3 regions of the Chryseoglobus sp. 28M-23 genome follow, and region 2 is predicted to be linked to each of the others. Evidence: predicted binding sites of a transcription regulator. Region 2 holds the regulator's gene; each other region holds the start of a gene.
What was found. The regulator HrcA, encoded in region 2, represses chaperone genes, less so after heat shock. The targets are predictions, from matches to a motif close to TTNGCACTCGNNNNNNNCGAGTGCNAA.

Region 1: a site for HrcA is predicted at 1,501-1,527, ahead of groL (chaperonin GroEL). Genes of this name have one in related genera too.
Region 3: a site for HrcA is predicted at 2,028-2,054, ahead of IE160_RS01505 (Hsp20/alpha crystallin family protein). Genes of this name have one in related genera too.

What each region holds. Positions count from the first base shown of each region.
Region 1 covers NZ_CP061846.1:340,201-350,557, reverse strand. The annotation lists gene groL (chaperonin GroEL) at 1-1,458, opposite strand, end outside; gene IE160_RS01715 (DUF3048 domain-containing protein) at 1,659-2,699, opposite strand; gene IE160_RS01710 (cold-shock protein) at 2,758-2,961, opposite strand; gene IE160_RS01705 (LytR C-terminal domain-containing protein) at 3,091-3,666, opposite strand; gene IE160_RS01700 (DUF3263 domain-containing protein) at 3,698-3,970, opposite strand; gene IE160_RS01695 (heme/hemin ABC transporter substrate-binding protein) at 4,108-5,211, shown strand; gene IE160_RS01690 (DUF2332 domain-containing protein) at 5,193-6,188, opposite strand; gene IE160_RS01685 (HtaA domain-containing protein) at 6,241-7,023, opposite strand; gene IE160_RS01680 (GNAT family N-acetyltransferase) at 7,109-7,576, opposite strand; gene msrB (peptide-methionine (R)-S-oxide reductase MsrB) at 7,639-8,073, shown strand; gene IE160_RS01670 (DMT family transporter) at 8,054-9,079, opposite strand; tRNA gene IE160_RS01665 (tRNA-Thr) at 9,127-9,199, opposite strand; gene IE160_RS01660 (alpha/beta hydrolase) at 9,266-10,357, opposite strand, start outside.
Region 2 covers NZ_CP061846.1:1,077,896-1,088,252, forward strand. The annotation lists gene IE160_RS05245 (aldehyde dehydrogenase family protein) at 1-587, shown strand, start outside; gene IE160_RS05250 (hypothetical protein) at 866-1,336, shown strand; gene IE160_RS05255 (ketopantoate reductase family protein) at 1,343-2,347, opposite strand; gene truB (tRNA pseudouridine(55) synthase TruB) at 2,405-3,283, shown strand; gene IE160_RS05265 (hypothetical protein) at 3,280-3,660, shown strand; gene IE160_RS05270 (HAD family hydrolase) at 3,698-4,402, opposite strand; gene IE160_RS05275 (flavin-containing monooxygenase) at 4,399-5,514, opposite strand; gene hemW (radical SAM family heme chaperone HemW) at 5,730-6,956, shown strand; gene IE160_RS05285 (DUF4870 domain-containing protein) at 6,970-7,341, opposite strand; gene IE160_RS05290 (DUF4870 domain-containing protein) at 7,410-7,808, opposite strand; gene hrcA (heat-inducible transcriptional repressor HrcA) at 8,061-9,080, shown strand; gene dnaJ (molecular chaperone DnaJ) at 9,081-10,184, shown strand; gene IE160_RS05305 (16S rRNA (uracil(1498)-N(3))-methyltransferase) at 10,193-10,357, shown strand, end outside.
Region 3 covers NZ_CP061846.1:300,568-310,924, reverse strand. The annotation lists gene IE160_RS01515 (FAD:protein FMN transferase) at 1-514, shown strand, start outside; gene IE160_RS01510 (FAD-dependent oxidoreductase) at 511-1,968, shown strand; gene IE160_RS01505 (Hsp20/alpha crystallin family protein) at 2,137-2,559, shown strand; gene IE160_RS01500 (heavy metal translocating P-type ATPase) at 2,556-4,499, opposite strand; gene IE160_RS01495 (hypothetical protein) at 4,574-5,005, opposite strand; gene IE160_RS01490 (beta strand repeat-containing protein) at 4,974-10,357, opposite strand, start outside.

The DNA.
Region 1 (10,357 bases), 740 kb from region 2:
GTACTCGCCGGTCGCGGCGTTGAGGCCGTGCCCGATGGGAAGGTTGCGCACCTTCTCGGCAACGACACCCGCCTCCATGCCGGCGTTGAGCGCGATCTGCTTGAGCGGCGAGTCGACGGCGAGGCGGACGATGTTCGCACCCGTCGCCTCGTCACCGACGAGGTCGGTGAGCTCCTTCGACTCGAAGGCCATCTTGCCCGCCTGGATGAGGGCGACGCCACCACCGGCGACGATGCCCTCCTCGACGGCGGCCTTGGCGTTGCGCACGGCATCCTCGATGCGGTGCTTGCGCTCCTTGAGCTCCACCTCGGTCGCGGCACCCGCCTTGATGACGGCGACGCCGCCGGCGAGCTTCGCGAGGCGCTCCTGGAGCTTCTCGCGGTCGTAGTCGCTGTCGGTGTTCTCGATCTCGGCGCGGATCTGCTTGACGCGGCCCGCGATGGCGTCGGCCTCGCCGGCGCCCTCCACGATCGTCGTCTCGTCCTTCGTGATGACGACCTTGCGCGCGCGGCCCAGCAGGTCGAGGGTGGCGTTCTCGAGCTTGAGACCGACCTCCTCGCTGATGACCTGACCGCCGGTGAGGATCGCGATGTCCTGCAGCATGGCCTTGCGGCGGTCGCCGAAGCCGGGAGCCTTGACGGCGACCGACTTGAAGATGCCGCGGATCTTGTTGACCACGAGCGTCGCAAGGGCCTCGCCCTCGACGTCCTCGGCGATGATGAGCAGCTGCTTGCCGCTCTGGATCACCTTGTCCACGACGGGGAGCAGGTCCTTGATCGCCGAGATCTTGCCGTTGACGATGAGCACGTAGGGGTCTTCGAAGACCGCTTCCTGGCGCTCGGGGTCGGTGACGAAGTACGCCGAGAGGTAGCCCTTGTCGAAGCGCATACCCTCGGTGAGCTCGAGCTCGGTGCCGAAGGTGTTCGACTCCTCGACCGTGACGACGCCCTCCTTGCCCACCTTGTCAATGGCCTCGGCGATGAGCGCGCCGATCTCGGGGTCGGCGGCGGAGATGCTCGCGGTGGCGGCGATCTCCTCCTTGGTCTCGACCTCCTTGGCGTTCTTCAGCAGCTGGGCCGAGACGGCCTGCGTGGCCTTCTCGATGCCGCGCTTGAGGCTGATGGGGTCGGCGCCGGCCGCGACGTTGCGCAGGCCCTCGCGCACGAGCGCCTGGGCGAGCACGACCGAGGTCGTCGTACCGTCGCCGGCGACGTCATCGGTCTTCTTCGCGACCTCCTTGACCAGCTCGGCACCGATCTTCTCGAACGGGTCCTCCAGCTCGATCTCCTTGGCGATGGAGACGCCGTCGTTGGTGATCGTGGGGGCGCCCCACTTCTTCTCCAGCACGACGTTGCGGCCGCGCGGGCCGAGGGTGACGCGCACTGCGTCGGCCAGGATGTTCAGGCCGCGCTCGAGGCCGCGGCGGGCCTCTTCGTCAAAAGCAATCAATTTAGCCATGGGTGTCTTTCGTCCCTCCCGGACGTATCACGTGCAGTAGCTCTGGCACTCGGCAATCGCGAGTGCTAACTGATTCTGGCACTCGCACCCTTCGAGTGCAAGCCAACACGACCCGCCGTGAGCCAGATCTGACCCGAATGGGCGCTCAGGCATTTGGCGAGCGCCCGTTCCCGTCAGATCTGGCGGGAAGCGGGGTGGGGCTAGGGGGCGCGGAAGGTCACGTCGCCCGCGAGGGGGACGAGCTCGACCCACGTATTGCCGGGCGCGAGGCGCACGGCGACTCCGTGCTCGTCGAGCAGACGGATGGTGTCGGTGAGGCCGCTCTTCGACCACTGGGCGCGCACGGTGCCCCCACCCGTGGAGACCCACGCGTCGCCCGAGCCCCGCAGACCGACCGTCGGAATGCTCTGGATGACCTGCACGGGCACCCGGAGCGTCACGACGTTGACGGCGGCGAGCTGGTCGCCCGAGGCATCCCGATCGACGGCGCCGCCGTGCATGAAGCGCACCCAGCGCTCGCTCTCGGCGTTCCACTCCCACGCGGGCGTGTTGCCGACGGAGAACTGCAGCCCGATGCGGGCCGTGGGCGAGCCCTCCTTCGTGGCGGTCGCCGCGGCGACGCTCTCCGCGAAGGCGAACAGCTGCGGAGGCGGGTCGAGCCTGCCCTGCTGCGCCACGATCTGCGGCGCGCGCACGATGACGTTGTGCGGGGCCGGGGCGTTGGTGCCGCGGAAGATGGTCTCCGCGGTGTCTGCCTGCCCGTGGATCGCGTTGTACACGGGAGCGTTCTGCATCGCGACGACGAACCGGTACTGACCGCCCGAGTACGCGAAGACGCCGCCCAACGGCGACACGACGTCGGGGTCGACCGGTCGTACGGAGCGGATCGGGCCGATCTCGTCGGGAATGTCGGAGTGCCACACGGCGATGTGGCGCGTGGCGCCGCCCTCCACGAGGATCTCGTAGACGATGTCGGCCCGCCCGAGGCCGATCTGGGGGCGGGCGTTGATGTTGTTGTCGATCTTCGCTGCGATCGAGGGGTGGTCGAGCGAGCCGGGCGCCACCTGCTCTCCCGTTAGCGGGGCGAGCGTGTACGGTTCGGGCTCCTCGAACACCGGCACGTACTCGGGCGTCGCCGTCGGCACCGGCAACTCGCGCTCAGCGGCGCACCCGCTGGCCAGGGCGAGGGCCGCGAGCACGCCGACCGCTGCCGACCAGCGACTGCGTGCGCGCATCCTCATGGCGACAGCGTAACCGCGCAGGCGGAGGCGGGAGGTGAGGCGCGAAGCGGGCGCGCCGTCAGAGGACGGTGACGCCTTCGGCCTGAGGGCCCTTCGAGCCGGTGCCCACCTCGAAGCTCACCGCCTGACCCTCTTCGAGAACCTTGTAGCCGGGCATGTCGATGGCCGAGTAGTGGACGAAGACGTCCTGCTCCCCTCCCTCGAGAGTGATGAAGCCGAAGCCCTTCTCGGCGTTGAACCACTTGACGGTTCCCTTGGTCATGCGGTGACTCCTTGCTGTGCGTGGAGCGATGCTAACCACCGCAGCACGACCGTCACCAGGGGCCGCGAGCACTCTTCACAGAGTCGAAACGTCGGCGTAACGCCGATTCGGGATGCCCAGGGCCGGGCGTCAGCCGCGTGCCGAGTAGTCCGCGCCGAGCACGACGGTGATGGGAGCACCGGGGAAGGCGTCGGAGAGCTCGATGTCGGCAACACGCAACTGCTGCGCGATGCCGCGGGCGAAGCCTTCGTTGGCCGGGTCGGAGTAGAACACGACCGTGTCGGGGAAGTCGTCCTGCGCGGCATTCGTCGTCGTGCCGACGGGCCAGCCGGCCTCGGAGAGCTCGGCGCCGCCCTGAGCGGCGAGGCCCTCGAACGGTGTCGCATTGAGGACGGTGATCGTGAAACCGCTCGGAAGGTCGACGGCGCTCGGGTCCAGGACCGGGTCCGCCGTGGGCGTCATCGTCGGCGTGGGCTCGGGGGTCGGCATGGGCTCGGGCTCGGAGAAGCCCGGGATCTCGAAGGTCACGCTGTCGCTCACGAGGGAGAGGCTGTAGAGCCCGGCAACGACGAGCGCGCCGCTCGCGAGCAGGGCCCACGCCACCGCGATCCAGCCGCGACCCCGCCGACGCGGCGCCCGGTGCGCGCCGACGCGCCCGAGGGAGTCGGGCACGTCGTCGAAACGATCGGGGTCGTACTCGGCCATCGTGAAGCCTTTCGGCTGAGGTGGGGGCGGGTCAGGCTGCGCCGGTCGTCGAGGGGCGCCGCGTGCGGCGCTGCTGGGAGCGCTGCTGCCGCACCTCCCGCAGGCGACCGACCAGCACCGGGTCGTAGCGTGCGGCGACATCGGTGTCGATCACGGCGTTCAGCACCTGATAGTAGCGGGCGGCGCTCCAGCCGAAGTCACGACGGATGCGCAGCTCCTTCGCGCCGCTGTGGCCCCACCAGTCGCGCTCGAACTCGAGCACGCGGCGCGCGGGCTCGTCGAGGGCGTCGGATCGGGCATCCATACCCACACCCTAGGAGCCTCGCGAGCCCGACCGTGGCGGCTCGCCCACGGCCGGGCAGGTGCCCAGCCAACTCGGTTAGGGTTGCCTCAGTCGACCGGCGTCGCCCCGAGCGCGCCCCAGCCCCGTTTCGGACCCCCATGACCTCCCTGCTTCCCCGCGCGCTCGCGACGCTCCTGTGCGTCGCCGTGCTCTCGGCCTGCACGACGGGCACGGCGGGGCCCGTGGCCGAGTCGCCTGCCTCGATCACTCCTCGACCGCCGCTGGCCGAGCTCGACGTGCTCGAGAACCCGCGGGATCACGTGGGCCCGTCGACCGCGGTGCTCGAGACGGCCTCGATCACCCCCGTGGCGGAGGCACCGGCGCAGCAGCTGCCGACCACGGTGGTCTCTCGCGATCTCGCCGGCGACGTCGAGGTGACCGTCGACGACACGAGCCGCATCCTGCCGCTCGACATCGCCGGGTCGATCGCCTCGACCGTGTTCGCGCTCGGGTTCGGCGACTCGGTGGTCGGCCGCGACATCTCGACGACCTTTCCCGAGGCAGACGGCCTACCCGTCGTGACGAGCAGCGGCCACGCCATCAACAGCGAGTCGGTGCTCGCGCTGCGCCCGAGCATCGTCATCACCGATGGCACGATCGGGCCGACCGACGTGGTCGTGCAGCTGCGCGATGCGGGCGTCACGGTCGTCTACGTGGATGCTGAGCCAGGGCTCGGCGCCCCCGCCGAGCTCGCGCGGCAGGTGGCCGCGGCGCTCGGGGCGCCCGCGACGGGCGAGGTGCTGGCCGCGCAGCTCGACGCCGAGGTCGACGCCGTCGTCGACGAGATCGCCTCCATCGCACCGACCGACACCGCCGATCGCGTGCGCATCCTCTTCCTCTACCTGCGTGGCGCCTCGCGCATCTACTACCTCTTCGGCGAGGAGTCGGGTGCAGACGAGCTCATCGAGGGCGTCGGAGGCATCGACGTGGCCGGGGAGATCGGCTGGCAGGGCCTGCGCCCCATGACGGACGAGGCTCTCATCGCGGCCGACCCCGACCTCATCCTCGTCATGACCGACGGGCTCGAGAGCGTGGGCGGAGTCGAGGGGCTCCTCGCCGCGAAGCCCGCGATCGCCCTGACGCGCGCGGGAGAGAACCGTCGCTTCGTCGACATGGCGGACGGCGAGATCCTGAGCTTCGGGCCGCGCACGCCGCTCATGCTGGACGCCCTCGCGCGAGCGATCTACGCTCCGGACTCCTGAGTCCGCCCCTCGGGTGCCCAGCGCTCGAGGCGGTCGCCGTGAGGTGACACGACGGCCGCGGCGCGGCCATCGACGCTCAGGATGAAGTCGTCGTCCGGGCCGGGCAGGAGGGCGTCCGCGCTCTCACCCACGCGCTCGAGAACGCGGCGGCCGTCGAGAGAGATCCAGTGGCCGGGCAGCGCAGTGGCGAGGTCGTGGAACCGCTCGCGCCGCGCCGGGTCGAGGTAGACGAGCACGGCGGGGCTCCACACGACGAGCGTGGCGCCGCTCGGCGCCTGCGCGGCGAGCGCGGGCAACCCGTCGAGGGCGTCGCCCGCGACGAGTCGCGGCGGCTCTCGACGGGCGATCGTCATGGCCTGGTTCAGCTGCAGCGCTCGGTCGCGCTCCTCCGGCCAGACGAGCGTGCGCAACCAGCGCTCCGCCTCCGCGTCGCCCCAGGGCAGTGGCTGCCGCTCGAGCCCCGCACGCCAGACGATGCGGGGCAGGCGGGTCGGCACCGGCACGCTCTCTCCGAGAGCGCAGCGCAGCTCGAGCGCCGACGCGCCGTCCTCCGGATCGAGGCGGTGGAGCGCACTTCCCCGCTCGAACACGTGGCTGTAGCGGTCGGGAAGGAGTGTGAGACCCGCCGACGCGCCGACTTCGAGCAGCGCGACCGGCCCCTCGATGCGCTGCAGCGCGGCCACGAGCGGCGCCGTGCGCCGCGGATCGTTGGTCTGTGTCGCGCGCTGCCGGGCGATGCCGGCTACGGCCGGCCAGTGCTCCCGCACCCATGGCGCGATGCTCTCGTGCGGTGCGAGGCCCGCGAAGCGCGCGGCGGTGAGGATGAGCACAGGTTGACGGCTCGCCACGGGCAGCGCATCGATCAGCGCGATGCTCGCCTCATCGGCGGCGAGCGCCTCTGCCCAGCCCGCATAGGTGGGCGACCGGGGCGCCGCCTCCCGGGCGAAGCGCCGGTAGCGCTCGGCGGTCGTGCTCACGCCCGCATTGTGTCACGCGAACGCGCCGGGGCGGCCGTCGACCTCCGCATGCTCACGGCGCGCGGCGGCGACGCACGACCGTGATCCCGCCCACCGTGAGCACCGCGAGGGCGAGAACGACGCCCGCCCCGGTCAGCGCGGGCGCGACCCACGAGGCCCCTCCAGACACCACGAGGTCCGCCTCGACCTCGGCCGCGCAGGCTGGGTCGAGCGGCGCGACGATCGTGATCGGGTCGAGCGGCTCCCCCGCCGGGTAGGTGCCGAAGGCCGCCGCACCGTCCTCGGTGAGGGCGGCCGCGATGCCCTCGACGGTCAGCACGCCGTCCGCCACGGAGCGCGTGGCCGCCGTCAGGTCGAGGCTCGCGAACTCGACCCCCTGCGCCGCGACCTCGGCGCCCTCCTGCGTCGTGCCGACGACGTCGAGCACGAGCAGCCCCGACGCGGCGTCCGCGAGGGCGACGCGGGGCATGCTCACGGTCGTGTCGAGAATGTCGCCGTGCCCGGTGAAGCGGATGCTGCCCGCGAAGAAAAGCTCGGCCGTCGCCGAGCCCGAGGCGACGGCGCCGGAGCCCTCCCCGAACGTGAACGAGGGCGTCGCGTAGGTGGCGCCGTCGGCCGCCTGCCACTCGCCGTTCGCGATCGAGCCGCTCACGTAGGCGCGGAAGCTCTCTTTGAAGCCCCACTCGAGCCGAGCATCCTGCACCGCGCACTCGTCGACGGAGGCCGCCGCGGCCCTCTCCGTCTCTGCACCGACCGAGAGGCCCAGCCCCACGGCCGCGGCCACCGCGAGGGCGAGACCCGCAGTGCCGAGTCGGCGGCGGAAGCGACGGAGCACGAGAGGCCCTTCTGTACGACAGGCTGAGGGCGCGTCGCCGCGCCGGAGAACTGCGGTCAGGCTAGCCGTCGCACCTTCGAAGGCGCTATGCGGTCGCGGCGCGGTACATGGAGACGTGCGGGATGCCCGCCTCGACATATTCGTCGCCGTACGGCTCGAAGCCGAGCGCGGCGTACAGCGGCTGGATGTAGCTCTGGGAGTGCAGCGCCAACGGCTCGTGGCCGTGCCGCTCGATGACATGCTCGATGAGGCGCCGCGCGAGCCCCTGCCCGCGACGGTCGGCGCGGGTGACGACGCGGCCGATGAGGCGCCGGGCATCCCGATTGCCCTTCTGCGGCTGCGCGTCGACGACGACCCGCAGGTAGGCGGCCACGCCGCGATCGTCGGAGATCCAGACGTGCTCGGTGGTCTCCTCGCGGTCGCGCTCGTCGAGCTCCTCCTCGTCGATGCGCTGCTCGAGGAAGAACACTTCGGTGCGCACGCGCGCGATCTCGAAGAACTCATCGAGACTCAGTTCGCCCCACGTTCGCAGCATCGGGGAAGTCTCGGGCACGAATGCGAGTTTAATGGGGTGCAGACCAACCGCCCGAGGCCGGGCGAGAAGCGGGGAACCCCATGAGTGACGACACGACCGCCCAGAACGAGCAGACCTACGCCGTGCAGAAGACCGAGGACGAGTGGCGGGCCGAGCTCGGCGAGGAGCGATATCAGGTGCTGCGCGAGGCCGGCACCGAGCGCGCGTGGACGGGAGAGCTGCTCGACGAGAGCCGCAGCGGCATCTACACGTGCGGCGCGTGCAACGCCGAACTGTTCCAGGCCGGCACCAAGTTCGACTCGGGCTGCGGCTGGCCGAGCTTCTACGAGTCGGTGCGCCCGGACGCCGTCGAGCTGCTCGAGGACACCTCGCTCGGCATGACCCGTACCGAGGTGCGCTGCGCCGCGTGCGGCTCGCACCTGGGCCACGTGTTCCCCGACGGCTTCGGCACCCCCACGGGCGACCGCTACTGCATGAACTCGCTCGCGCTCGGCTTCACGGCCGACGAGGAGTAGGCCCGGCCGGGCCCGGCCCGGGTGACGTCGCGAGCAGGGTGCGCGGCCGCCGCCAACGGTCGAGGGTCGCCACGACGATGCCCACCGCGGTGAGCACGACGGCGGCGACGGTCTGAGGCTGCAGCGCGGGGCCGATAGCGGCGACGGAGTCGAACACGACCGCCGCCATGAGCTGGCCGAGCACGAGGCACATGCCGAGCAGCAGAACGCCGACGCGCGCGACCGCGGCCGCCTGGATCGCGATGAACACGACGCCGACAGCGCCTCCCGCGTAGAGGTACGCCTCGGTCGGCGGCTGGGCGGGCAGACCGTTCACGGCGAGGCTGATGACGGTCACGACGAGGAGTGCGGCCGTGCCGACCGTGAAGTTCACGAGCGTCGCCGCGAGCGGCGAGCCGCTCACCTGCCGCACGCGGCCGTTCATCGCTTGCTGCATACCCGCGCCGACTCCTGCGAGCAGCGGAAGGATGAGCGCCGGCCACGGGATGCTCCCGCCCAGGTCGCCCGCCACGGCGACGACCACGGCGAGCACCGTGAGTGCCGCGCCGCTCAGGCGCGCGAGCGTCGGAGGTGCCACGCGCGCTCCGGCGAAGCCCCGAGCATCCGCGACCATTCCCGTCACCGTCTGGCCCGAGACGAGCGCGACGGTGAAGATCGCCACCCCGAGGATGCCCGCCACGAGGCCCTGCGAGAGCACGAAGAAGCCACCGGCCGCACCACCGAGCAGCATCCACCAGGGCAGCTCGCCGGCGCGCAGCGCGGCGGGTATGCGCCGCACCGCCGCACGACCTCGCCGCGTCGACAGCACGATCACGAGGAGCAGCACCCAACCGGAGGAGAAGGAGACGAGCGCGGCCGTGAAACCGTCGTCGAAGCGCTGCCCGAGCTCTCCGTTGACGCGCGACTGCGTGGCGACGCCCACGCCGGCGAGCACCGTCGCCGCGACGGCGAGCGCGGTGCCGAGCGGGCCCGCGAGGCGGCCGCCGTCGAGACCCACGGCGTTCATGCGCATCCTCTCGGTGACGCGGACGAGTAGCGCAGCAAGTTAGTCAGGGCCGCCTCCGGGAATCGAACCCGGGACCTATTCATTACGAGTGAATCGCTCTGCCGACTGAGCTAAGGCGGCGTGACCCGGTTCCACCGGGCACGGCTCACGAGTTTATCCCATCGCGCGGGCGACCGCGCACACCCGTTACCCGTTGCAGACCGGATCACTCGCGGGCACCTCGCCCGTGAGCAGGTAGTCGTCGACGAGCCCGTTGATGCACGGGTCGCCTTCGTCGTAGGCGATGTGGCCTTCGCCGACGTAGGTGACGAGCACACCGCTCTCGAGCTGCTCGGCCAGCGCCTCGGCCCACTCGTAGGGAGTGGCCGGGTCACCGGTGGTGCCGATGACGAGGATCGGGGGCGCGCCGGCGGCGCGCACGGGCTCGAGGTCGCCCTCGAAGGCGTACGGCCAGTTGGCGCAGATGACGTCGCCGAGCGGTGAGGGGTCGGCCGTGGTCGGGGCGACCTCCCGAATGAGCTCGTTCTGCTCGGCGATGATGTCGCGGTCGGTCTCGACCGGATAGTCGAGGCAGTTGATGGCGATGAACGCTTCGAGCGAGTTGTCGACGTAGCGCCCACCCTCGCGGCCGTAGTAGAAGTCGGCGAGCAGGAAGCCCGTGGCGACCTCGCCGGTGCGCAGCTCGCTGAACATCTCACTGAGGAAGCTCCACGAGCCTTCGTCGTAGAGGGCCGTCGCGATGGCGATGTCGAGCACGGCGCTGTCGAAGAAGCGGCCGTCCTCAGCCTCGATGGGCTCCTCGCCCAGGCGGTCGTACAGCTGGCGGATGAGGTCGAGACTCTCCTCCACCCCGCCCGTGAAGGGGCACTCGCCGAGGCTCGGGCATCCTTCGAGGTACGCGCGCAGCGCCTGCTCGAACCCGGCGGACTGCGCGAGCACGACCTCGAAGTTCGTCGTCGTGGGGTCGGTCGCACCGTCCAGCACGAGGCGGCCGACTCTGTCGGGGAACCGGTCGGCGTACCGCGCACCGATCTCGGTGCCGTAGGAGTAGCCGAAGTAGTGGAGGGCCTCGTCGCCGACGATCGCGCGCAGAAGGTCGAGATCCTGCACCGTGCTCTCGGTGTCGACGAACTCGAGCAGCGGGCCGGTGTTCTGCTCGCACGCGGCGATGAAGTCGAGCGAGGCGTCGACGACCTCCGCCTCCCACTCGGGGGTTCCCGGCTCGGAGTCGGGGATTCCGTAGATGAACTCGTCCTGCTCGCTCGTCTCGGTGTAGCA
Region 2 (10,357 bases):
TGCAGTCGGAGGGCGTCTCGGCGGCCGCCGCGGGCGCGCAGGTCGACGCGGCGATCGATGTCTGGGTCTGGTACGCGGGCTGGGCCGACAAGTACGCGCAGGTCGCGGGCAACGCCAACCCCGTCGCCGGCCCGTACTTCAACATCTCGGTGCCCGAACCGACCGGTGTCGTCGCGATCATCGCGCCGCAGCAGGCTACGGGAGCCTCGCTCCTCGGCCTCGCCGCGGTCGTCGCTCCCGCGATCCTCACGGGCAACACGGTCGTCGTCGTCGCCCACGAGCGCGCGCCGCTCTCGGCGATCTCGCTCGGGGAGGTGCTCGCGACCTCCGACGTTCCCGGGGGAGTCGTCAACATCCTCACCGGGTCGCCTGCCGAGATCGCGCCGTGGCTCGCGGCGCACGCCGACGTCAACGCGCTCGACCTGGCCGGTGCGGGCGACCTCGAGTGGGTCGACCTGCAGATCGCCGCGGCGGAGACGCTCACGCGCGTGCTGCAGCCCGAGCCGGGCATCCCGGCGCCGTCGCTCGACCGTATCGGCGCCTTCGTCGAGATCAAGACGGTCTGGCACACGAAGGCGATGCGCTAGCTAGCCGCGCCACCCGCCTGCGCCACCCGCCCCTCACCCGGTTCGTCTCCACAATTCAGGAGTCGGCGCCGGCTGAGGGGCCGTTCGGGGTCAGGTACGGCGTGTCGGAAAGCTTCTGCCGCACGATCTCCTGAGTTGTGGAGGCGCGAGCTGCTCAAGGCAGGCGCCCGCTCCGCCGGGAGGCGGAGAAGCCGCTCCGTCGGGCGGGGGACGTCGGTCGGCGCCCCCGTCGATAGCGTGGGAGCGATACTCGAATCGACCCACCGAGAAGGATGCGCATGCTCGCCGACCTGCAGGACAACACCGCCACCGTCGCCCCGATCTGGCAGTGGCTCGTGATCATGCCCGCGGCGGCCGTGCCGTTCATCGAGTCGTACTTCGCGGCGCCGATCGGCTTCCTCGCCGGTGCGTCGCCCCTCGTGGCGATTCCCGCGGCGATCGTCGGCAACGTGATCTCGATGGTGCTCGTCGTGCTGCTCGCCGGCCGGGTGCGGGGCGCGGCCGGAGCCGACGAGCAGCCGCTCTCGCCGCGACGAGCGCGCTTCAAGCGGCGCTTCGACGCCTGGGGCGTGCCCGGCGTGAGCCTGCTCGGCCAGACCCTGCTGCCGAGCCAGATCACGTCGGGCCTCATTGTCGGCTTCGGGGCGTCGCGCCAGCGCGTCATCCTGTGGCAGATCCTGTCGATCACGCTGTGGGGCGTCGGCTTCGGGCTGCTCGGCCTCGGCGTCGTGGCGGCGGCCGTCGGCTGATCGCCCCTAGCCCTGCGTGGCGGTCGACGCGGCGAGCCGAGCGAGCACGGCGGCGGGGTCGAGGAACTCGCCAGTGCGCTCGACCTCGTGCACGAGCTCGACCATGAGGGCGTTCACGGGCGTCGCCACGCCGGCCTCTGCTCCTGAGGCGACGACGACCCCGTTGAGTGCGTCGATCTCGGTGGCGCGCCCCCGACGGATGCTCTGCAGCGTCGATGCCGGATTCGGCACGTCTCCCATCCCGGCGGCGAGAGCCCGCGGCACCGCTTCGCCCGCGGCGTGGTCCTCGAGCAGCAGCAGTGCGACCTCGTCCGGCCCGACGGCACCGATGCGCGCCAGGTGCAGACCCTGCGCCCGCGCGACGGCGGCCGTCTCCCGCATGCCGCGCGTGAGCACCGCGCGCAGCGCGTCGTGCGCGACGACCTCCTGCACACTCAGCCCGGTGACTGCCGGCAGGGCGTTGACCTGATTGACGAGCAGCTTCGTCCACTGCGCGCCCACGATGTCGTCGACCACGCTGACCTCTGCGGGGAGAGCCGAGCGCAGCGCGGGCAGCGCGACGGCGACCGCGGCAGGGTCACCACCCAGCACGAGCGGGTTCGGGCCCGTCACGTCGACGCGCCCTGGCTCGAGGAGGCTCGCGGCGAAGAGCGCCAGGCCGATCGCGACGGGGGAGTGCGGCAGAGCATCCCGCACCGCGGCCTCGCCCCCGAGGCCGTTCTGCACGACGAGCGCGGGCGTGCCGTCCACGCGCGCCGCGGCCGCGAGAGCCGCCGTCGTGTCGTGCACCTTCGTCGTGACGACCAGGAGGTCGAGCGGGGCCGCGAGAGCCTCCACGACCCGAATACGGGCCCGGTGGTCGCCCCAGCCGCCGGTGAGCCGCAGCCCGTCGCGCGCGAGAGAGGCGCCGTGCTCGCCGCGCGCTGTCACGACCACGTCGTGCCCCGCGCGGTGGAGGAGCGCCGCGAGGGTGCCGCCGACGGCCCCGGCTCCGAGAACGGCGATGCGCATGCTCGGCATCCTACGCACTGCGCGCCGAGCGGTAGCGTGGATGCCGTGACTGCCGGGATGCTCTTCGTCGACAAGCCGCAGGGCCTCACGAGCCACGACGTCGTCGCCCGCGCGCGCCGTGCCCTCGACACGCGCAAGGTCGGGCACGCCGGCACCCTCGACCCGATGGCGACGGGCCTGCTGACGCTCGGCGTCGGCCCGGCCACGCGCCTGCTCACCTACCTCGTGGGCCTCGACAAGACGTACGAGACGACCATGCGGCTCGGGGTGGCGACGACGACCGACGACGCCGAGGGTGAGCCAGTCGGCGCTGCCGACCCGGCGGCGCTCGAGGCGGTCACGCAGGAGAGGCTCGAGCGGGGCATCCGGAGCCTGACCGGCGAGATCGAGCAGGTGCCGAGCGCGGTGAGCGCCATCAAGGTCGACGGTCGGCGCGCCTACGATCGCGTGCGCGCCGGCGAGGAGGTCGAGCTCGCAGCGCGACGCGTGACGGTGAGCGCCTTCGAGGTGCTGGCCGTGCGTCGGCAGGCCGACGGCATCGAGGTGGATGCTCGCATCGACTGCTCGTCGGGCACCTACATTCGCGCGCTCGCGCGCGACCTCGGCGCCGATCTGGGTGTCGGCGGGCACCTCACGGCGCTCCGCCGCACGCGCGTGGGCCCGTTCGCCACGTCACGCGCCGTCGCGGTCGACGACATCACACCGGAGGTTCTCGTGTCGCCCGCCGAGGTGGCCGCACAGCTCTTCCCGGTCCTGACCGTGAGCGTCGACCAGGCGCGCGATCTCGGCCACGGCAAGACGCTCGCCCTGCCCGACGCGCCCGACGCCGAGCCCATGGCAGCGGTCGACGCGCGGGGGCGGCTCATCGCCCTCGTCGCCGTGCGGGCGGGCGTCGGCCGTACGCTGGTGGGATTCCCTCAGGAGGCAGCCGAATGATCGAGTGGTTCACCATCGCGCAGATCGTCGTCGCGCTGCTCGTCGGGCTCGTGTGCCTCGTGCTCGGCGGCATCGGCACGAGGCCGAATGATGTCTCCGTGCTCAGCTCGGCCCTCGTCGCTCTGCTGCTGCTCGCGCAGGTCGTCATCTCCATCGTCGCGCCGTTCGCGGGCAACACGCCCACGGGCGACCCGGTCGAGTACTGGATCTACCTCGTCACGGCGCTCCTGCTGCCCGTGCTCGCCGTCATCTGGGCGCTCATCGACCGCTCGCGGTGGGCGACCGTCATCCTCGGGGTCGCCGCGATCACGGTGGCGGTCATGCTCTACCGCATGCAGCAGATCTGGTTCGTGCAGATCTACACGCCCGTCGTGTAGTCGCGGCGGCGGTCGGGCGGCGTGTCAGGCGCGGCTGTCAGGCGGCGTTGCGGGGCGTGGGCAGCGCGGCGATGGCGGCGAGCACCTCGTCGAGCCCGGCCACGAGATCGGGCACGACGAGAATCGCCTCGGTCTGCCGTAGCTCGTCGACCGTGAACGCCCCCGTCGCGACGGCGATGAACGGGATGCCCGCGGCCCGAGCCGCCTCGTCATCGCGCGGGGTGTCGCCGATGATGACGAGAGTGTCGTCGGGCAGGGCCGCGCGGGCTGCCGCGGTGATCTCGCTGCGGTCGCGGGCCGTCGCGCCGAAGTACGAGCGCTCCCAGTCGAACGCCGCATCGCCGAGCGCCTCGGCCGTGAGCCCGGCGCCCTCGAGCTTGACGCGCGAGCGCGTGAGCGAGTTGCCCGTGAGGAGGGCGTTGCGCCACCCTCGGGCGGCGCACGCGCGCAGAGCATCCTCGACCCCTGGTGCGGTCTCGCGGCGGTCGCCGCGCTCGGCGCGCTCCACCGAGAGCTCGTCGAGCACGGTGCGGGCGCGCTCGTGCCAGTCGTCGCCGTAGCCGAAGTGGGTGAGGATCTCGCTGAGGATGAGCCCGTCGGGCTTGCCGTGCGTGCGCGGCAGGGCCGGGCCGAGCTCGCGCTCCACGGCGCGCTCGACCGCCGAGTGGTAGAGCTCACCGCCGCCGGAGTATGCGTTCAGCAGGAGGGTTCCGTCGACGTCCCAGAGGATGGTGGTGGTCACCCCTCCAGCCTGCCAGAGCGGCGCACGTTGCTCTGCACGGCCTCGGCGAGCTCGCGCGAGTCGGCGGCGATGCCGTGGATGATCGAGGAGTCGAGTCGGCGCTGCCAGGGCAGGCCGATCCAGTACAGGCCGTCGACGGGGGAGACGCCGCGGTCGTGGCGGGGTGCGCCGTGGTCGGTCAGGGCTCCGTCGACCTGCACGAAGGGGTAGTGGGCGCGGAATCCGGTGCCCCACAGCACGCCATCCACCTCGACCCGCGTGCCGTCCTGCAGCTCGAGCTCTCGACCGGCGGCGCCGACCACGCGGCTCGTGAGCAGCCGCAGGCGCCCTGCGCGGATGGCGCGCTTCGCCTGCGTGCCGAGGATGCCGTCCCCGCGCGAGTGGATGTACTCGCTGATGCGGCTGTCGGCGGGCGAGCTGAGGACGCCGAAGAGCTTCAGGGGCCAGTAGACGGTCACCCCGAGGATCCGTTCGGGAATGAACCACGGCTTCTCCGGCGCGATCATCGTGACCTCGTGCGTCGCCGACAGCTCGTCGGCGAGCTGCGCGGCCGAGTTGCCGCCGCCCACGACCGCGATGCGCCCAGGTGGTAGATCCTCCGGGCCCTCGTACGCGGTCGAGTGCACCTGCACGACCTCGGGGTGCAGGCCCGCGGCGACTCGGGGCACGCGCGGGTACTGGAACGGACCCGTCGCGATGACGACAGCGCGCGCGTGCACGGTGCCGCGCGTCGTGTCGGCGACGAAACCGCCGCCGTCGCCGTCGCCGTCGCGGGCGATCGCCGTCACGCGAGTCTGCGCCACGACGGGCAGCGCGTTCTTCTCTGCGTACGCCTCGAGGTAGTCGGCGATCTCGTCCTTGGTGGGGTAGTAGCCCGCCGAGTCGGGCATGGGCAGCCCCGGCAGCGCCGAGAACCGCCGCGGGGTGAAGAGCACGAGGCTGCGCCAGCGCGCCCGCCAGACATCGCCGACGCGCTCACGATCGTCGACGATCACGAAGGGCACGCCCGCCTCGCGCAGCCGGTAGCCCATACCGAGGCCGGCTTGCCCGCCGCCGACGATGAGCACGTCGGTGCTCTCGGGCAGCGCGCCGTCGTCAGGTGTCGTCGTCATGGCATGCACTCCACTCGCGTAGTTCGGCGTCGACGCCCCGACCGACGGGCGCGGCGCCTCCACAATTCAGGAGATCGGGATGCTCGCACCGCGCGACACGCCCGGCAGAGCATCCCGGCCCTCGTTCTGCAGTGTCGCCTCCTGAATTGTGGAGATGCCGCACGGCAGGCGGCGCCGCGCAGGTCGAGCGAGCGCGGGGCTGGGAGGATGGACCCGTGCCCAGTGCCCTGCCGATCGCCGACCCGGCCCCCGAGGACGGGATGCTGCCGCCGACCGTCGCGGAGGGCGCCGAGCAGCGCGACCTCGGCGTGTACCTGCACGTTCCCTACTGCCGCGTGCGGTGCGGCTACTGCGACTTCAACACGTATACGGCCGACGAGGTGCGCGGGGTGAAGCGCAGCGACTTCGCCGACCAGGCGATCGCCGAGCTGGACCTCGCCGCGCGCGTGCTCGATGCCGCCGGCCTGCCGCCGCGGCCCGCGAGCACGGTCTTCCTCGGCGGGGGGACGCCCACGATCCTGCCGCCCGCCGATCTTGCCCGCATGATCGGCGCTGTGCGCGACCGCTTCGGTCTCGCGCCTGGCGCGGAGGTGACGACCGAGTCGAACCCCGACTCGATCGACGCCGCGGGCCTCGCCGCGCTCGCGGAGGCCGGCGTGACGCGCGTCTCGTTCGGCATGCAGTCGGCGGTGCCGCACGTGCTGCGCACGCTCGAGCGCACCCACGACCCCGAGAACGTGGCGCGCCGCGTCGCCGAGGCGCGCGCAGCCGGGCTCGCGGTGAGCCTCGACCTCATCTACGGCACGCCGGGCGAGTCGCCCGCCGACTGGGAGGCGAGCCTCGCGGCCGCGCTCGCCGAGCGGCCCGATCATGTCAGCGCATACGCCCTCATCGTCGAGGAAGGCACGAAGCTCGCCCGCCAGATCGCTCGAGGCGAGGTGGCTCCCGTGGACGACGACCTGCACGCGGCGGCCTACGAGGCGGCGGATGCTCGGCTCACGGCGGCCGGATACCACTGGTACGAGGTCAGCAACTGGGCGGCGTCACCCGAGCAGCGCTCGCGGCACAACCGCGCGTACTGGACGGGGCAGGACTGGTGGGGTGTGGGCCCCGGGGCGCACAGCCACGTCGGCGGGGTGCGCTGGTGGAACGTCAAGCACCCTCACGCCTACGCGCAGCGGGTCGGGGCAGGAGTGAGCCCCGCCGCCGGTCGCGAGACGCTCGACGCCGAGACGCGGCGCGTCGAGCGCGTTCTGCTCGAGACGCGACTGCGCGAGGGGCTGGACCGCGAGCTGCTGACGCCTTCGGGGCGGCACGCAGTCGCGGGCCTGCTCGCCGACGAACTCATCGAGCCGGCCGCCGCATTCGCGGGTCGCGTCGTGCTGACCCTGCGCGGGCGGCTACTGGCCGACGCTGTCGTGCGACGACTGCTGCCGGACTGAGCGAGCGGGTGAGCTAGGTGAGGAACTTGATCGCGACGGGGTAGTAGTACTCCTCGCCCCGGTTGGCCGCGATCGCGGCGATGATGCCGAACACGAGCACGAGGATGCCCACGGCGAGCAGCACGAGGAACCCGATGAAGACGAACACCGTGACGTAGCCGACGACGTAGCCGATGAGCATGGTGAGCTGGAAGTTGAGCGCCGTCGTGGAGTGCCCGCGGATGAACGGCCCGCGTTCCTTGAGCACGAGGTAGCCGATGAGGGCGGGCACGAAGCCGAAGAAGATGCCACCGACGTGGATGAGGGTCGCCCACAGCTTCTCTTCCTCGGGCCGCAGGGGAGCGGGTGCTGTGGCGTACGGGTTGACGGGCGGCTGCTGGCTCATGGGGCCATTAAACACCGAACGGGGCCCGGCGCGGTAGCGCGCGGGCCCCGTGGGCCGAAAGCGATGACCTACTTGATGAGGCGGATCGACACGGCGTAGCGGTACGCGGTGCCGTCCTTGGCCTTCGTGAAGCCCATGATCGAGAAGATCACGGCGAACACCCACACGGCGAGCGGGAAGATCCAGCCGATGAGCGCCCAGAGGCCGAGCGTCACGGCGCCGAGGATGGCGTTCAGGATGAAGATGACGACCTGCGCGATCGCCACCGTGATCTGGAAGTTCAGAGCCTCCTTGGCCTCCTGGTTCGTGAACGAACCACGGTCCTTGAAGACGAGCCAGATGATGAGAGCGGGCAGGAAGCCCAGGATTCCGCCGAGGTGGGCGAAGGAGGCCCACTGGCGGTCCTCGGTCTCGCTGAGGGGCTGGGCGGGCTGAGGAGCTGCGGGGGGCGGAGTGGACTCAGTCATGTGGGTGCTGCCTTTCAATCGTCCGAACAAGAGGGACCCGGGGTGGAGCCTGACGTGTGACTCGCATCGTTGCGGTGTACATAACTGCTCCGCGCGGTGCGAGCACATCAACACCGTAGTGCGCACCTTCGCCTGAGGCAACGATGCGCTCAGGGTGTGGCGGGGTAGAATTGGCAGTCAGTGGAATCGAGTGCCAGCGGCACGGCCACGACGACGGCCACGACAGCGAGCACGACGACGAGAGGGGCGGACATGGTTTCCGAACGCGCTCTGCACGTCTTGCGGGCCATCGTGCAGGACTACGTCGCCTCGCGCGAACCCGTCGGGTCGAAGGCCATCGTCGACCGTCACCAGTTCGGCGTCTCCGCCGCGACGATCCGCAACGACATGGCCATCCTCGAAGAGGAGGAGCTCATCTCGGCGCCCCACACCTCGTCGGGTCGGGTGCCGACCGACAAGGGCTATCGGGTCTTCGTCGACCAGCTCGCCGACCTGCGGCCGCTGAGCGCGGGTCAGCGCCAGGCGATCGCCGCCTTCCTCGATCAGTCGGTCGACCTCGACGACGTCTTCGCGCGCACCGTGCGCCTCCTCTCCTCACTCACCAACCAGGTCGCGCTCGTGCAGTACCCGACGCTGGGCAACGCCCGGGTGCGGCACATCGAGCTCGTGCCCATGAGCCCTACGCGCCTCATGACGGTGTTCATCACCGACGGCGGTCGTGTCGACCAGCGCATGATCGAGCTGCCGGTCGAGGCCGACGAGGTCTTCGTGGGGGAGCTGAGGGCGAAGCTCAACGCCGCGCTCTCCGGCCGCGCACTCGCCGAGGTCGGCACCGTCGCCGGCACGCTCGACGGCCAGTTCGCCCCCGACCGGCGGGAAGCCGTGCGCGTCGTCGCGGATGCCCTGCTCGGGCACGTCGACGAGCACCGCTCCGACCGGCTCGTCATGGCGGGCGCCGCGAACCTCGTGCGCACCGAGCAGGACTTCGCCGGCAGCGTCTACCCCGTCCTCGAGGCGATCGAGGAGCAGGTGACGCTCCTGAAGCTGTTCAGCGAGATGCAGCTCGACAGCCAGGGGGTGTCGGCCCGCATCGGCCGCGAGAACGATGCGGCGCTGCACGAGGCCGCCGTCGTCACGAGCGCGTACAGCATGGGCCGCGACTCGAGCGCGAAACTCGGGGTGCTCGGCCCCACCCGTATGGACTACTCGAACAACATGGCAGCGGTCCGCGCCGTGGCGCGCTACGTGTCGCGACTGCTCGGTGAGGAATAAGTGGCAGACCACTACGAAGTGCTCGGAATCGATCGCGGTGCGAGCGCCGATGAGGTGAAGAAGGCGTACCGACGCTTGGCGCGAGAGCTGCACCCCGACGTCAACCCGAGCGGGGAGGCGGCTGAGCGGTTCAAGCAGGTCACGCACGCCTACGACGTGCTGAGCGACCCGCAGCAGCGCCAGCAGTACGACATGGGCGGCAGCGGCGGCATGGGCGGAGCATCCGGATTCGGAGGCTTCGGCGACATCTTCGAGACGTTCTTCGGCGGCGGCCAGTCGCAGCGCGGCCCCCGGTCGCGCCGCGAGCGCGGCCAGGACGCCCTCCTGCGCGTCGAGGTCGAGCTCGACGAGATCATCTTCGGCACCCACCGCGAGATTGAGGTCGACACGGCCGTGCTCTGCGAGACCTGCAACGGCTCCTGCTGCTCGCCCGGCACCGAGCCTGCCACGTGCGACATCTGCCGCGGCTCCGGCCAGATTCAGCGCACCGTGCGCAGCCTCCTCGGCAACGTGCTCACCTCGTCGCCGTGCGGCACCTGCCGCGGCTACGGCACCGTGATTCCGAGCCCGTGCCCCACGTGCGCCGGCCAGGGCCGCGTGCGCGCGCGCCGCACGGTCGCCGTCGACATTCCCGCGGGAGTCGATACGGGCCTGCGCATCCAGCTGCCCGGCCAGGGCGAGGTCGGCCCGGCCGGTGGCCCCAACGGCGACCTGTACCTCGAGATGAAGGTCAAGACGCACGAGACGTTCAGCCGCAACGGCGACGACCTGCTCGCGACCGTCGAGGTGCAGATGGCCGACGCGATCCTCGGCACGACGGTGACGCTCCCGGGTCTCGACGGCGATGTGAGCGTCGAGCTCAAGGCCGGCACGCAGAGCGCCGAGATCATCACGATCAAGGATCGGGGCATCACGCGACTGCGCGGCTCCGGCCGCGGTGATCTCAAGATCGGCGTGCAGGTCGTCACCCCGGCCCGTCTCAACAGCAAGGAGACCGAGCTCATCAAGCAGTTCGCCGCGAGCCGTCGGCCCGTGCCGCCGCAGTTCGCGACGTTCCAGCAGGGGCTCTTCTCCAAGCTGCGCGACCGGTTCCTCAACCTGTAGCCGAGCGCATGGCGCACTTCTACCTCGACGAGAGCCTCGCAGCGCAGCTGAGTGCGGCGGGCGAGGAGGCCGGGGCAGTCGTCGCGCTGCAGGGCGCGGATGCCCGGCACGCCGTCACAGTCGCACGCGTGCGCTCCGGCGAGAGCCTGCGGCTCGGCGACGGCGCGGGACTC
Region 3 (10,357 bases), 780 kb from region 2:
CCTGCGCGAGACCGCGGCCGGGCTCGTGCTCGACTGCCCCGCCCCCGTGCTGCTCGACGTGGGCGCGGCCGGCAAGGGCTACCTCGTCGACCTCGTCGGCGACCTGCTGCAGGCCCGTGGCGCGATCGAGACCGTCGTGGATGCGAGCGGAGACCTGCGCTGCTGGGGCGAGCGCAGCATCCGTGTCGCTCTCGAGAACCCGGCCAACCCCGCGAAGGCGGTCGGCGTCGTCGAGGTGCGCGGCGCGGCCCTCTGCGGGTCGGCGTCGAACCGGCGCGCGTGGGGCGACGGCCTGCACCACATCGTCGACGCGACGACGGGCCGACCGGTCGGCGGAGTCATCGCGGCGTGGGCGATCGCCGAGACGGCGCTGCTCGCCGATGGGCTCGCGACGGCGCTCTTTCTCACCGAACCGGCGCGCCTGGCCGAGCGTTTCCCGTTCCAGTGGGTTCGATTGTTCGACGATGGCCGCCTCGAGGGCAGCCCCGACCTGTCAGGAGAGCTGTTCGCATGAGAGCGACGATCGATGCCGTCACCGGCCGCGTGAGCATGTACCGACTGGCGACCGCGAGCCTCGTCGTGGTGCTCGCTCTCGGTGTCGTCCTCGCGTTCCTCGACATCATCGGGCCCGACCCGCACGCGATCCTCGGCACCGCAGGGGTCGTGCTCGTCGCCACTCTCGGCGCAAACGAGGTCGCGGCACGACTCGCGCGCGTCGTGCCGCACCGGGAGTCGAGCGTCATCACAGCGCTCATCATCGTGTGCCTCGTGCCGCCGAGCCTCGCCACGATGGCGCTCGTGGGCGCCGCCGCCGCCGGCATCATCGCGGCGCTGTCGAAGTACCTCATCGTGTGGCGCGGGCGGCATCTGCTCAACCCTGCCGCGACGGGCGTGCTCGTCGCGAGCCTCGCCGGGCTCACGATCGGCGCGTGGTGGATCGCGACTCCCGCCATGCTGCCCGTCGTCGCCCTCGGCGCCCTCCTGCTGCTCGACCGCACGCGGCGCCTCGACGTCGGGCTCGTCGCGATCGTGCTCACGGTCGCGATCATCGGCACCCGCATCACCCTCACGGGCGCCGCGCCGCTCGACGCCTACAGCTCGGTGCTGCTGCTGTTCCCCATCGTCTTCCTCGCCGGGTTCATGCTCACCGAGCCGCTCACCCTGCCGCCGCGACGCTGGCAGCAGTGGCTCACCGCGGCGGTCGTCGCCGTGGTGTTCTCGGTGCCCTTCAGCCTCGGCCCGCTCTACACCTCCCCCGAGCTGGCCCTCGTCGTGGGCAACATCGTCGCCTTCGCTGTCTCGCGCCGCCCCGGTGTCTCGCTGCGCCTCATCGGCGCGGCGCCCCTCTCGCCGCACGCGACCGAGCTGCGCTTCGAGCCCTCGCGGCCGCTGCGCTTCGAGGCGGGCCAGTACCTTGAGCTGCACGTGCCGCACGGAGCCGACCAGAGGGGAATGCGCCGCAGCTTCACGATCGCGTCGGCCCCGAGCGATCCGATCGTGCGCCTCGGCATGCGGATGCCCGACCCGGGCTCCACGCTCAAGCGAACCCTGCGCGAGCTCAAGCCGGGGGCCCGCGTGGCGACCACGCTCATCGCCGGCGACTTCCTGCTGCCCCGCGACCGGAGCATCCCGCTGGTCCTGCTCGCGGGCGGCATCGGCGTGACGCCGTTCGCCAGTCAGCTCGCCGAGCTCACGGCCCGCGGCGAGCGGCGCGACGTCGTCGTGCTGGTCGTGCCGTCGAACCCCGGCGAGCTGCTCTACCGCGACGTTCTCGAGGCGGCGGGAGCGCGCGTCGTCGAGGTGCCGCTCGAGAGCCTGACGCGGGATGCCCTGCTCGAGCTCGTGCCCGACCTCGCTTCTCGGCGCGGGTACGTCTCGGGTGCCCCTGCAGTGGTCTCCGCGGGGCGTGCGGCCCTTCGTGCGGCGGGTGCGAAGCGCATGCAGACCGACTACTTCGTCGGGTACTGAGAACCTCGATTCACGGGTGAGAAGCCGCTCTCACCAGGACTTTCGCCGTGCGCGAACACTTGGCACTCTCCCTACTCGAGTGCTAATATCTCCTTACTTGAGTCACCCCGACTCAGGTTTACATCGACCACCCGCCACCCGGCGGGCGACGTGACAAGGAGTACCGCGATGACGATGTTCTTCGACCCGTTCCGCGAGCTCGACCGCGTTGCCTCGAGCATGCTCGACCAGCGCCAGAGCCCGCGCCTCATGCCCATGGACCTGTTCCGCGACGGCGACCACTACGTGCTCACCGCCGACCTCCCTGGTGTCGACCCCGGCACGGTCGATGTGGACGTGGATGGCCAGCTGCTCACGATCCGCGCTGAGCGCTCGGCCCGCACCGAAGAGGGCGTCCAGTGGCTCGCCCGCGAGCGCGGCACCGGCAGCTACCTGCGCCAGCTCACCCTCGGCAAAGACATCGACACCGAGAACATCTCGGCCCACTACGAGAACGGCGTGCTGAGCGTCATGATCCCCGTGGCCGAGAAGGCGAAGCCGCGCAAAATCGAGATTGCGATGGCCGGCGACCGCAAGAAGGTCTCCGCCTAGCGGGTGACGCCTCCGGGCGCGCTCCCGCGGGAGGGTGCCTCGACGGGCCTCGCATCCTCGGATGCGGGGCCCGTTCTCATGCCTCCGGCCCGATCGAGCCCCGGCAGCCGCGCCTCCCCCGCGCGCACGGCGCGCAGGGCGCCGAGGATCGCCACGAGGTCGACGACCTCCTGTAGGGCCGCGCCGGCGATCGCGGGCAGGAACCCGAACGCGGCGACGAGCATGAGCCCGACCGAGATGATGATGCCCATCCAGATGCTTTGCAAGGCGACGCGCACAGTGCGCTGCCCGATGCTCACGGCGCGGGCGACGCGGGCGACGTCGTCGAGCATGATGACGACGTCGGCCGACTCGGAGGCGGCCGTCGAGCCGCGCGCACCCATCGCGATGCCGACATCCGAGACCGCGAGAACAGGCGCGTCGTTGACGCCGTCGCCCACCATGACGACCGGACGCGGCTGGAGCTCGCGCACGATGCGCACCTTGTCCTCCGGGAGGCACTCCGCGTGCAGCTCGTCGATGCCGAGACCGGCGGCGATGGGGCGCGCGGTCGCTTCGACGTCGCCCGTCACCATGAGGGTGCGCCGGATGCCCAGCTCGCCCAGCACGCGCAGCGTCGCCGCGGCATCCGCCCGCACTTCGTCGCGCAGCACGACCGTGCCCGCGAACTCTCCATCGACCGCCACGTAGACGGCGGACTCGCCGCTCGGCAGCTCTCGCCGCTCCACGCCGACGGCGTGCTCGGCCACGAAGGCCGGCTTGCCCACGACGACAGCGAGGCCGTCGACGGTCGCGGTGACGCCGTGCGTGGCGACCTCGCGCGCATCCTCCGAGCTGCCGAGGGCCAGGCCGCGGTCGGTCGCGGCCTCGACGAGAGCTGCGGCGAGCACATGGGAGGAGTACCGCTCGGCCGAGCCGACGAGCCGTAGTAGGTCATCCTCATCGATACCACCGGCCGGGTGCACAGCGACGACCTGCGGATGCCCCTGCGTGAGAGTGCCCGTCTTGTCGAAGGCGACCGTGCGTGTGCGCGCGAGCCGCTCGAGCGCGGCAGCATTCTTGACGACGATGCCGTGCTTGGCAGCACTCGACATGCCGCCCATGAACGCGACGGGCGCGGCGATGAGCAGCGGGCACGGCGTCGCGACGACGAGCACTTCGGCGAAGCGCACGGGGTCGCCGCTGAGCGCCCAGGCGACGCCCGCGATGACGAGCGACACGATCGTGAAGGGCAGCGCGTAGCGGTCAGCGAGGCGCACGATGGGGGCGCGCGACTGGGAGGCCTCCTCCACGAGCGCGACGATGCGCTGGTACTGGCTGTCGGCGGCGCGTGCCGTTGCCACGATCTCGACCGCGTCGGCCCCGGCGAGCGAGCCGCTGAGCACGGCATCGCCGCGCTGCCGCTCGACGGGCATGCTCTCCCCCGTGAGAGAGGACTCGTCGAAGGTCGCGGCGGCACTCGCGAGCTCGCCATCGACGGGAACGACCTCGGAGGGGCGCACGAGTAGACGATCGCCCGGTGAGACGTCGTCGACCGCGACATCCTCGACGTCGCCCTCGGCGGAGAGGCGGTGAGCCTGCTGCGGCACCTTACCCAGCAACGATCGCAGCTCGCGCTGCGCACGGCCCGCCGCGACATCCTCGAGCGCCTCGCCGCCGGCGAGCATGATCACGATCACGAGGCTCGCCCAGTACTCGCCCACGACGACGGTGCTCACGATGGCCATGATCGCGAGCACATCGAGCCCGAACTGTCCGGAGAGCAGGCTGCGCACCATGCCGACGCCCTCTTTGAGGGCGACCCCGAGAGCGAAGATCGACACTCCCCAGCGGGCGATCGGCTCGAGGTCGGCGGCGAGGAGCGCGAGCCCCACGGCGCCGACGAGCACCGCGAGCCCGACGAGGGGGTAGCGCCGTGCCGCCGCGACAAGTCTCCGCATGATGACAGGTCTACGCCCCGGGAGGGCGCGGCGCCAGCAAGCCGAGGCTTGCCTCACCGACCCTCCCGGTGGCGTCAGGCCCGCGCGGCTGCGCTGTCGTCGGTACTGCCTCGCTGGCGACGACGCGCCAGCAGGAAGAAGAGCAGACCCGTCGCGAGCAGCAGTGCCAGGATCGCGAAGGCGATGACGATACCGGTCGAGGCTCCGCCATCGGTCTCCGTCGTCGCCTCGGTCGCGTCATCCGCGACGACCGCGGGCTCTGCCGCAGGCTCCTCGATCTCCTCGACCACGAGGATGCCGAGGGAGAGCTCGATCGGCTCGCCATCCGCGCCCGTGCCCGTCACGACGATCGTGTGCTCGCCTGGTCGGATGCTCGACGGCAGCGTCACGACCGTGCCAGCCGCGAGATCCGAGCCGACGGTCATGCTCGTCAGATAAGTGGGCGTCGAGTACGCCCAGATCTCGATCGAGCTGTCAGCCGCGAACCCGCCGACGTCGATGCTCACGTCGCCGCCCACGAACACGACGGGAGTGGTACCGCCGCTCGAGCCGGTTGAGGCGCCGCCCGACATCGGCTCGACGACGAGGGTTGCACCCTGGGTCGAGACCGTGAAGCGCTCGCCGTCGACCACGATCGTCGACTGCTGAGTCTCGCCATCGACGATCGCCGTCGATGTGCCGGGGTTCTGCGGCGTGGTCTGCGGCGACGAGGGGGTAGCGCCGTGCCGCCGCGACAAGTCTCCGCATGATGACAGGTCTACGCCCCGGGAGGGTCGGTGCCGGGGGCAGGGCCACGCCCGAGGTCACCGCGGACGCATCCCGGTAGCCGACACGGCTCGCCGTGACCGTCACCGCGGACGTCGCACCCGGGGCAAGACCGGCAACCGTGACCGTTGCGCCGCTGCGCGTGACGCTGCCGGCGTTGGTCGCGGCGAGCGTGTAGCTGATCTCGGCCGAGTAGTTCGTGATCGTGAAGGTGAAGCCTCTCGCCGAGCTCGTGGAGGACGAGAACGTCGGGGCCGTGCCGATGGCGAGGGCCGCTCCGGTCACCTCGGCCGTGGCATCCGTCTCACCCTCCTTCGTGAAGGCGATCGTGACGGTCGCCGACTCGCCGGGGGCGAGGCCCGTGACGACGATCGTCTCGCCTTCGAGCGCCACCGCTCCCGCGGAGGTCGTGACCTCGTAGGTCGCCTCGGCATCGAAGTCCTGAATCTCAGCGCGGAAGCCGTCGAGGGTGGGCTCAGGGGCCGCCGGGTCGATCGCGCCCTGACCGAGCGCCGACGAGGTGACGCTCGAGGGGGCGTCGGTGCGACCGGTAGCAACCGCGACGACCGTGACCGTCGCACTCTGCGCCGGGGCGAGTCCCGTGACCGTGATGGTCGTACCGCTGCGGACGATGGAGCCCGCCGTCGTGGAGACGAGGTAGTCCACGCCGTCCTGCGGGTTGTCGATCGTCGCGCTGAAGCCGTCCGGCGTGCGGTCGCCGAGTGACAGGGCGGGCGCGATGCCGGTGCCCAGTGCCGCGCTCGTCACCGAGGTCGACGCATCCACGTGAGCCGCGAGGGAAGCGGTCACCGTGAGGGTTGCCTCCTGCTCGGGGTCGAGACCCGTGACGACGATCACGCCGTCGCTGAGAGCCGCGACGCCCTCCGTCGAGGAGACGGAGTAGTCGACGCCGTCGACGGCGTCGACGAGCGGCACAGTGAAGCCGTCGGAGGTGCGCGTCACGTCTCCGAGCTGCGGGCTCGGTGCGGCGGGCAAGGCCTCGCCGGTCACCGTCGTGGGCGCGTCGGCGCGACCGGCGCGCTGGGCCGTGACCGTGAGCTCGGCGCTCTCCCCCGGGGCGAGGCCTGCGACCGTCACGGTCGTGCCGTCGAGGGTCGCGGTCGCCTCACCCGGCAGGGAGAACTCGTACACGGCGAGCGCGTCGAGGTTCTCGAGCTGCACGGTGAAACCGCCGTCGATCGAGACCGGCTCGCCGAGCACGGGCGCGACACCCGCCTCGAGCGACGTGCCGCTCGTGCTCGCCGACGCGGTCGTGTAGCCGTGGCGCACCGCCTCAACGGTGACCGTCGACTCGGCGTTCGCCGCGAGGCCGCTCACGGTGACGGTGGAGCCGCTCACACGTGCGCTCGCGCCGTTCGTCGCGCTCGCTCCGTACGTCGTGACCTCCGAGTAGTTGCTGATCGCGACCGTGAAACCGTCCGGCGTGCGCACCGGCGCTGCGAAGGTCGGCGCGACGCCGATGCCCGTGGGGCTCACGGCGGCGGACGGGGCGCTCGCGAGGCTCGTGCCCTGCGCGTTGACGGCGTAGACGATGAACGTGTACTCGGTGCCGTTCGTGAGCCCGGTGACGGTGGCCGACCGGTCGGTCGAGACTGGTTCGATGAAGCGCGTGTAGTCGCTGTCGCCGACGGCGCGGTACCAGACCGTGTAGTCGCTGACGGCGCTCGCGCCCGCCGCTCCCGCGGTCCAGGTGAGGGAGGCCTGCGCGTCACCGGCGACGGCGGTCACACCGCTCACCGAGCCGGGCTTGCCCGTGTAGACGACGGGCACGCGCGGCGTGGAGCGCGTGCTCGTGCCTGCCGCGTTGGTCGCGTCGATCGTGATGTAGTACGTCGTGCCGTTGGTCAGGCCCGTGATCGTGCAGCTCGTCGCGCCCGTCGTCGTGCACGTTCGCAGCTGGCTGCCCTGCGAGGCCGCCGACCAGGCGACGACCGTGTACTTCGTGATCGTCGAGCCGTTGGCGTTCGGCGCCTCCCAGCTCACGATCGCGGAGCCGCTCGCGGGCTCCGCCACGATCGTCGCCGAATCGGGCGTGCTGGGCAGGGCGAAGGGCGTGGCGGTGCGCGTGTTCGACGCCTCCCCGGCACCGGCGGCGCTCACCGCGCGCAACGCGACCGTGTACTCCGTGCCGTTGGCGAGGCCGGAGATCACGATGGGGCTCGACGTGCTGGCCGCGGGGCGCCACTCGCCCCCGTTGAGCTGGTACTCGTAGCCCGTGATGGAACGCGAGCCTGCAGCGCCCGGCGTGAAGGCTGCCGAGAGGAAGGTGTTGGCGGGAGTCACCGTGCCGAGCGTCGGGGCCGAGGGCTTCGCGAGCGGCAGCACCGACACGCGCGGCGCCGACGCAGGCCCCGTGCCCGCGGCGTTCTGCGCGACGACCGAGACGAAGTACGTCGTGTCGTTGCTCAGTCCCGTGATCTCGCAGGCGGTGCTCGCGCTCGAGCAGCTCGCGAGCGCGGTCGTCGAGCTCGCCGTGGCGAATGCGCTCGCGGTGTACTGCGTGATGCTGGCGCCGCCCGTGGAGGCCGGCACCGACCACGACACCGCGGCGAGAGCGTTGCCGGAGACGACGGCCACGCCGGTCGGGGCGCCCGGAACCGTGCGCGGGGTCGCGGAACGGGCATCCGAGACCGCACTCGGGCCGGAGACGTTGACGGCCCGCAGCTCGATCGTGGCCGGCTGCCCGTTGGTGAGCCCCGTGAGCACGAACGGCGAGGAGAGCGTGCCGGTCGAGACGAACGGCGCACCGTTCAGGCTGTACTGCAGGTCGAGAACCGGCGAGCCGCCGTCGTCGGCGACCGAGAAGGCCACCGAGACGGCGCCGTCGAGCGCCGTGAGCGACGTGACCGGCTGGGCCGGCACCGCACGCGGAGTCAGGATGCGCGGGGCCGACGCCGCACCGACGCCCGCAGCGCTCGCCGCGCGCACGATGACCGTGTAGTTCTCGCCGTTGACGAGTCGCGCATCCACGTCGGAGGAGAGAGAGGTGATCGAGAAGGGGCTCGAGTCGGCTCCCGCTGCGGCCCAGGTCGTGCCCGCGTCGGTCGAGTACTCCCAGCCTGTGACCTCGGTGCCGCCGTCGTCGGCGAGATCCACCGTGAGGGTGAGGGTGCGGTCGGTCGGCAGGTACGAGACGATCGTCGGCTGGCCGGGCACCGCCACGGGGGTCGCCGCGACGGGCTCGGACGAGGGTCCGTCGCCGACGGCGTTGACGGCACGCACGGTGACGAGGTACTCGGTGCCGTTGGTCAGCCCCGCGATCGAGAACGCGGTGCCCAGACCTCCGGTCGAGACCCATGCGCCGTCATCGACGCGGTACTCGTACGCGGTGATGGGCGAGCCGCCGTTGGAGGCCGCGTCGAACCGCACGCGCAGCTCCGTCGAGCCGGGCGTGATGCTCGCGATCGTCGGGGCGCTCGGAGTCGTGCGGGCGATGCCCTCGGCGACGCCGGAGGCGGTGCCGGGGCCCTGCGCGTTCACGGCGCGCACCTCGACGTAGTAGGTCGTGCCGTTCGTGAGCGGGGTCGTGCCGTCGCTCGAGAGGGTCGTGATGACGAGCGGGCTCTCGGTCGTACCCGCGTCGCGCGCTCGCCAGGTGGCGCCGCCGTCGGTCGAGTACTCGTAGGTCGTGATCGCCGACCCGCCGTCGGAGTCGGGGGCGGTGAACTGCGCGCTCAGGGTCGCGTCGGAGCCCGCGACGGTGTCGCCGACGATCGAGGGTGCTCCCGGCGTCGTGGCGGGTGTGCCGACGACAGCGGTCGAGGGAGTGCTCGCGCCGACAGCATTGACGGCACGCAGTCGCACGTCGTAGCTCGTTCCGTTGACGAGGCCCGTGATGGTCGCGGGGCTCGCGGTCGTGCCGAGGGGCGTCCATGCGCCGCCCGCCTCGAGCTGGTACTCGTAGGCGGTGACGACGGACCCCCCGTCGAAGACGGCGGGGAAGGCGACCTGCAGGGAGGTGTCGGCCGCCGTGATGCCGTCGATGACGGGCGCGTCGGGAGTCGACGGCGTCGTGACGGTGACGGGCGCCGACGGCGTGCCTGCTCCCGCGGAGTTGAGGGCGCGCAGCTCGACTACCGCGCTCGCGCCGTCGTCGAGGCCGACGATCGTGACGGGGCTCGTGGTGCCGGCATCGACCCAGCTGCCGCCGTCCACGCGGTACTCGTAGCCCGTGATGGTGCCACCGCCGCCGAAGCCTGGAGTGAACTCGATGCTCGCACCACCGATCATGGGGCTGACCGCGTCGATCGTCGGGGCTCCTGGCGTCGAGATGGCCATGCCCGAAACAGGGTCGGAGGCGGCTCCAGCGCCGATCGCGTTGACCCCGCGCACGCGCACGTCGTAGGTGGAGCCGTTGCTGAGGCCGCTGATGAGAAGAGGCGACTCGGCCTCGGCGGTCGCGACCCAGGGGCCGCCGTCGAGCTGATACTCGTAGCGCTCGATCGCGATGGGCGAGGAAGCCGCGTCGAACGCGACCGTGAGCGCAGCATCCCGCGAGATGACGGAGGTGATGGACGGCGCACCGGGCACGCCGCTCGCATAGACCGGGTCGGAGGCGGCCGAGGGCGCGCTCGTGCCGAACGAGTTGACGGCCGCGACCCGGAAGATGTACGCCGTGCCGTTGGTCAGGCCCGTGACAGTGGCGGTGGTTGCGGTCGACTCGCCCTCCTCGACGATCTGCCAGTCGGGCGTCGCCGAGTCCTCGGCGTAGGCGATGACGTAGTCGGTGATGCTCGCGCCGCCCTCGTTGGCGGGCGCCGTCCAGCTGAGGGCGATCTGCTCGTCGCCCGTGGCGCCGATGACGCTCGTCGGCGCGTCGGCCGAACCGGTCGAGTAGGTGAGCGAGACGGAGCCGTGCCCGTTGTTGCCCGAGAAGTAGACGTACGTGGCACTGAGGCTCGCGAGGCCCGCGGTCGAGTTCGCGCCAGGAAAGCCGCCGTAGCCGAGCCACTCGGTGTCGGCGCCGATGCCGAACTCGATCGAGCCGGAGGAGCCGCCCGCGGCGCCACCGCCGCCCGCGCCGGAGCCGCCGCCGTCGCAGCGGGTCGTGCAGATGTCTTGCACGTTGAGGC